Regions from separate parts of the Polaribacter atrinae genome, predicted to be linked through region 3. Evidence: riboswitches for the same ligand, from Rfam matches in the RefSeq annotation. Region 3 holds a riboswitch; each other region holds the start of a gene.
What was found. A riboswitch is a leader RNA that binds a small molecule or an ion and turns the genes downstream of it on or off. The one in region 3 is predicted to bind S-adenosylmethionine.
Positions count from the first base shown of each region.

Region 1: linked by a shared signal. The riboswitch ahead of WG945_RS02605 (Na+/H+ antiporter NhaC family protein) and the one ahead of WG945_RS13445 (homocysteine S-methyltransferase family protein) in region 3 are both predicted to bind S-adenosylmethionine.
Region 2: linked by a shared signal. The riboswitch ahead of WG945_RS07945 (hypothetical protein) and the one ahead of WG945_RS13445 (homocysteine S-methyltransferase family protein) in region 3 are both predicted to bind S-adenosylmethionine.

Region 1 covers NZ_CP150660.1:567,358-569,633, reverse strand. Annotated here, with positions in the region: gene WG945_RS02610 (alkene reductase) at 1-127, shown strand, start outside; gene WG945_RS02605 (Na+/H+ antiporter NhaC family protein) at 218-1,525, opposite strand; SAM-I-IV-variant riboswitch at 1,575-1,673, opposite strand.
Region 2 covers NZ_CP150660.1:1,811,083-1,813,358, forward strand. Annotated here, with positions in the region: gene WG945_RS07940 (response regulator) at 10-678, opposite strand; SAM-I-IV-variant riboswitch at 858-952, shown strand; gene WG945_RS07945 (hypothetical protein) at 996-1,709, shown strand; gene WG945_RS07950 (DUF6796 family protein) at 1,976-2,276, shown strand, end outside.
Region 3 covers NZ_CP150660.1:3,089,535-3,091,810, forward strand. Annotated here, with positions in the region: gene epsC (serine O-acetyltransferase EpsC) at 1-227, shown strand, start outside; gene cysM (cysteine synthase CysM) at 229-1,116, shown strand; SAM riboswitch class I at 1,178-1,301, shown strand; gene WG945_RS13445 (homocysteine S-methyltransferase family protein) at 1,353-2,276, shown strand, end outside.

The DNA.
Region 1 (2,276 bases), 1.5 Mb from region 3:
ATTTATCTCTAATCCTGATTTAGTAGCGCGTTTTGAAAACAATTTAGAATTAGCAGCATGGGATCAAGATACGTTTTACACAACAGGAACAAAGGGATATACAGATTATTCAAATGCTACTAAATAATTTAAAAAGATCCTTAAATAAGGAATTTACGTCCTAAAATACTATTAAAAATAAAACAGCATCTAAATAACTTAGATGCTGTTTTTATTTTTAATTAGAACCAAATCTTAGTGGTTTAAAGCTGATAAATAATAAGGTATATATAAATAATAATGCCAAATACCAGGTATTAGAAACTAAATCTAGGTAATCTATTTTTCCGTTAGAGAAACTTAAGATCATTAAAACCTGTGCGCCATAAGGCAAAAGGCCTTGCGTAATGCAGGCAAATATATCTAATATAGATGCTGTTTTTTTATTGTCTAAACCGTACTCATCGTTAATTGTTTTTGCAATGGGACCAGAAATTATTATAGAAACCGTATTATTAGCAATCGCCATGTTAATGGTACTTACTAAAGTTGCAATGCCAAATTGAGCTGATTTTTTACTTTTTATAAGTGTCTTAATTTTTAGCAGTATAAAATCAATCCCACCATTTTTTTTCACCAAAGCAGCTAATCCACCTGTAAGTAAGGATAATAAGAAAATTTCAGTCATACTTGTAAAACCTGTATAGGCTATTTTAGTCGATTCAAGAAGTGTGAAATCTCCATAGATTAAACCTAAAAAGATGCCAGAAAGAACACCTAATAGTAAAGTTATAAATACATTAACACCTACTATAGATAAGGTAATCACCAATAAGTATGGTACTATTTTTAGTACAGAATAATTATACGTTACAGTTTCAGTTGCTACCTCTTTTAATCCTAAACCTTGAATAATTAAGATTGCAATGGTAAATAATGCAGCGGGAATGGCAATTTTAATATTTTGTTTAAATTTATCACTCATTTTACAGCCCAAAGATTGTGTGGCAGCAATGGTAGTATCAGAAATTACAGATAGATTATCACCAAACATACTACCGCCTAATAATGCGCCACAAAGTATGGATAAATCTACGCTACTTTTTTCTGCAATACCGATAACAATTGGCGCTAATGCAACAATGGCACCAACTGAAGTACCTGTTGAAACCGATAAAAAACCAGCAATTATAAAAATACCAAAGTAAATATATTGTATGTTAATATAATCTAACCCAAGACTTACAATAGCATCTACACTACCTGTAGATTTTGTAATGGTAGCAAAGGCACCTGCTAGCAAATAGATTAAACACATGGTTAATATTTTATCATCTCCACAACCTTGTAACAGTGTTTTAATTTTAGAGTTGATAGATTGTCTAAACATTAAAAAAGCCACAATAATACCTGCTATTACTGCAATAGGAGCAGGTAATGCATAAAAATCATTTTGATAGATGCCAACACCTAAAAACGTACATACAAATACGAATAAGGGAATTAATGCGCTAAATTTTGGGGTAATTGTGTTTGAATTTTCCATGTTACTTTTTTCATTCTAAAAAGGACATAGCTGCTTATAAGTAGAATTATGAGTTAACATTGGTTCCAATTAATTGGCTTATCTATTTAGCACCTTGCTCGTTATTGCAGGTTGCTATCTCCTTTTTTTGAGATTCTTGATAATTAATTTAAGAGCGCAAAAATAGTGTATAAATGGATAGTTACGTCTTTAAAAGCGTTAAAATTTTATGAAATTTAAATAGTATAATTTCTGATGTTTAGCAATTATTTTTATCAAATTAGGATAGGAGTGAAGTGGAATGTGTGTGGAATTGGATTATAACATTTTTTAAGTTACTTGTGGATTTCCGTAAAAAATTATCATGTCAACTGATTATTTTTAATATCTAATAGTTAAATAAAAATAGTGAGAAAATCTTTAAAGCAATTAAACCAGGACTAAAGCCTAAAAAACAAGATGGTACGCTTGATAAAAGAAGAAGAGACAATAAAAATACGCTTGGTAACAAGCCTTCGTTAAAACCAAGTAAATCAACTAAGAATTGATAATCTATTTGAAGTGTTTAAGTTAGAATTTTACTATCTGTAGAATCGCGTATTTGAAATTGTTTTAGAAATAGAATAGAGTTAGATTGTTGTGTTGGCACGAGCGAGACACTCGTACTAGCTTGAAGACTAGTTATTATTGATTGAAATTGTTTATAGAATCTATCTGTTGGAAACAATTGGTTTTCAGCAAAACCATGGTACTTATTTTAAACTAAAAACTA
Region 2 (2,276 bases), 1.3 Mb from region 3:
AAAATATTATTATATCAACCCAAAATCTTTAGAAATAGCCACTAAATGCGCAGGATTATTCGCATTAAAATGTTCCTTTAAAAACTTTAATCTTTTTTCTATAGCACTCATACTAGATGGTAAAATTCCTTTTTCTTTTAGGTTTTTACTAATTTCCTCTTGTAATAATCCTCTAGAAAGAAAAGCTATTAATGAAATATCAAAATCGGTAATCTCAACTACTTGCTTTGGATGAACGGTAGTATTTAATTCTGGTGAAATATAAAACTGATTTGAAGTAGAAATTGCATGCATGGCATTCTTTAATTCTTTTAATCCGTTTCTATTCTTCCAAACATATCCATCTACCCGTAATGTTTTGTATAAATGCTGAATTTTATAAGGTTTATCTTCAACGGAAAACACAACAATCTTTAAGCCTGAAAAATCATTCCTAATTTTTTCTATTAATTCTTCTCCAGATTTTAATTTCTGTGGTGTACCATCATTTTGAAAAGACAGATCAGAAATGATTAAATGGTAAGGAGTATTGTTTAAATAAGCACTTTTAACTTTAGCATACGCTTCATCACAATACGAAGCAAAATCTATTTGTTTTATTCCTATTTCTTCTAAAGCTATTTTAATTCCGCTATTAATAACATCTAAATCTTCTGCTACCAAAACTTTTTGAAACATTTTTATCATTTTAAAATAAAAGGTTACTTATATATTTATCATTAATTTAATATCAAATTTAATTTTTCATTTTATCGTTTTTATACGGGTTTCCATATTTAGAAAAAAACAACATCTATTAAAAAAATAATTAACCACACTTTTAAAAGTTGGCTGCTCTAAAAATATTTCTTAGTTTTGTAATGTATCAGGAACGCAAAAAATGCGTACCAACCGAGCACAACAGCCACGGTGGTTTAGAATACGGACAGTTCAGTCAAAATAAATGAACCTCCTTTTTTAATTTATTTCCCTGATACATAACTTTTAAATTATGTATGATGAAAACTGTTTTTACAACGCAAGAAGGCGTTAAAATGAATGCTGAACTAGACTTTGGGAGCACTACAACCATTAAAAATGAGTTTAATGTTCTTATGACTACCTATGAAACAATGTTTAATATTGAGCTTAATTATTTCTACAGAATTACAGATGATGGCTATATGCAACTAGCTTATTCTACTGACGATGCATTAGAAATTAAAGCCCAATACAAACTTCAATTTAGCACTAAAAAAGAAGATATTATTTATATTGTTCATCAATTAATTGAGGCAAATTACCTCTATGATGGATTCCCTACAATAAAAGACAGTCCTATTTTTACTCAACAAGAGTTTCAGCAAATTATTAATGATATAAAAAAATCAAGATCAACTGAAAAAGAAAAAGCCTCTCAAAAAATTACACCATTAATTTCATTATTAAAACAACACCAACTAAACCCAATTCCTACTGGTTTTAATAAAAATAGCTGGGTTGCAAATTGCCCTTCTAGAGGGAATCATTTTATACAAATTGTAACTTCTAACGACCAATGGGGCTGCGGATATTGTAAACGTAAAGGAGGAAAAGAAGCATTAGAAAAATGGTTACAGGAAATAAAATCTTTACAAGACCAAAAAAGATTGACCACCATGCTGAAAGAATTAGATAAAGGGAGTATTCAAACTAAAAGTACTTTAAAATGGTGGCTAAATAGGTATTGAATACTAGCATTCTTATGGATGTAAAAAATTAAATATTACAATAAGTTGCACTTTATAACACAAAAGCATCCTACATCACCACCTTCTTAAAATAATGTTAAAAATATTTTGTTAGTTACTCTCAACTTGAACGACAGATGTGTATATCAAAGAATTATTCGAATAAAAATTATACGAATACAATTGATATTCAACTTGTACGGAAGGAATAATTCTTAAATCACCACCGTAACAAGCAAGTTATAAAATTACATAAAGCAAAATAAATGCTATTAGATAAAAATAAAATATTTATAACAGGAATTCTTGGGATATTAGGAAGTGTTCTTGTTGGTGTTGGAGAGTTTCTTCTTCATTTTAGTCTACATATTATTGGTAATGCAGACAACTATCAGTTTTTTCAATTTGTACCAAAAAATAGTTTGATAAAAGGGCATTTTTTAGCAGTATTTGGTGTTCCTTTTTACTTTTTAGGCTATTATCATATTTATAAAATGTTAGAAAAAGGGAATAAAAAACTAGCTTCTATCGTTTTTGGATTAGGTATTTTAGCTTTTACTATTGGCG
Region 3 (2,276 bases):
TTACCTTAGGAGGAATTCAAGTAAAGAAAAGTTTAGCATCAACAAAAAGACATCCAACCATAGAAAGTGGTGTTGTTATTTATGCAAATGCAACTATTTTAGGTGGCGATGTTGTGATTGGAGAAAAATCGGTAATTGGAGCCAATGTTTGTATTATGGAATCAGTTCCAGGAAACTCGGTGGTTACAGTACAATCAGAAAATAATATTTTTCAAAAAAGAAATTAAGATGAAAACCAAAAGTATCATAGATTTTGTTGGAAATACACCACTTGTAGAGGTGCAAAATATCTTAAAAAAAGATGGAGTTACTTTATTATTAAAACTAGAAGGGAATAATCCTGGTGGAAGTGTAAAAGATAGAGCAGCTTATTATATGATTTCTGAAGCTATTAAAAGAAAAAATATAAAGAAAGGGGATACTTTAGTAGAAGCAACAAGCGGAAACACAGGAATCGCATTGGCATTAATGGCAAAGGTTTTAGGTGTAAATATGGTATTAACAATGCCAGAAAACTCTACAATAGAACGTGTTAAAACAATGAGAGCTTACGGGGCAAAAGTTATTTTAACTCCTGCAGATAAAGGTATTGAAGGTGCAATTGATTATGCTTTAAAATTGAAATATAAAAAAGGATATTTTCGCTTAAATCAATTTGATAATTTTGATAACCCAAAGGCACACTTTAATACAACAGGTCCAGAAATTTGGAGGGATACAGAAGGAGAAGTTACTCACTTTGTATCTGCCATGGGAACTACTGGAACTATTACTGGAGTTTCTGATTATTTAAAATTACAGAATAAAAATATAACGATTATTGGAGCACAGCCAACCGAAGGAGCTAAAATACCTGGAATTAGAAAGTGGTCTGAAGAATATATGCCTGCTATTTTTAAAGCTAAAAAAATAGATCAAGTATTAGAAGTAAGTGAAGAAGAAGCAAAAGAGATGACTGTTCGTTTAGCAAAAGAAGAAGGTATTTTTGCAGGTATGAGTAGTGGAGGTGCAGTTGCTACCGCTTTAAAAGTTGCTAATTCTATAGATAAGGGTGTAATTGTAGCTATTATTTGTGATAGAGGAGACCGTTACTTGTCTTCAGATATCTATGAATAAATTATAAAAACAAAAAAAAAGTTCGTTACTTTGTAACGCAAATTAGTTCATTTATTTAATATTGTTATCAAGAAAGGTTGAGGGATTAGACCCGAGGAAGCCTTAGCAACCCTTTATCTTTAAAGAAGGTGCTAATTTCTACTGATTCTTTCTGAACTAGGTTCAGATCTTCAGAGAGATAACGGAAAAAGTTTCAATTCTTCTTTTCCTGATAACACAAAAATTAATTTTCAGGAATGTCAAATATATACAAAGCTTTACAAGAAAGAATTTTGGTTTTAGATGGTGCAATGGGTACTATGCTACAAGCCTATAAATTCACGGAAGATGATTTTAGAGGAGAACGCTTTAAGGATTATCCAACACCATTACAAGGTAATAACGACTTGTTATCTATTACCCAACCAGAGGCAATTAAAACCATTCATGCTAAATATTTTGAGGCAGGTGCAGATATTATAGAAACCAATACTTTTTCTGGAACCACTATTGCAATGGCAGATTATCAAATGGAAGATTTAGTGTATGAACTAAATTATCAATCTGCAAAAATAGCCAAAGAAGTAGCTAATGAGTTTACAGCAAAAGAGCCACACAAGCCACGTTTTGTAGCAGGTTCAATTGGTCCAACAAACAGAACTGCAAGTATGTCTCCAGATGTAAATGACCCTGGTTACAGAGCTGTTACTTTTGATGAATTAAGAATTGCTTACAAGCAACAAACAGAAGCTTTGTTAGATGGTGGAGCAGATTTGTTGTTGATAGAAACAGTGTTTGACACTTTAAATGCAAAAGCAGCTTTATTTGCCGTAGAAGAGGTAAAGGATGAAAGAAATATCGAGATTCCAATTATGTTGAGTGGTACCATTACAGATGCTTCAGGTAGAACCTTATCTGGACAAACTGCAGAAGCATTTTTAATTTCTGTATCTCACATACCGTTATTATCTATAGGATTTAATTGTGCTTTAGGAGCCAATTTATTGCAGCCGCATTTACAAGCGATAGCTAATAAAACAGATTTTGCTATTTCTGCACATCCAAATGCAGGATTGCCAAATGCGTTTGGTGAGTATGATGAAACTGCGGAAGAAATGGGTGAGCAAATAGAAGAATATTTAAAGAAAGATTTAATCAATATTATTGGTGGATGTTGTGGT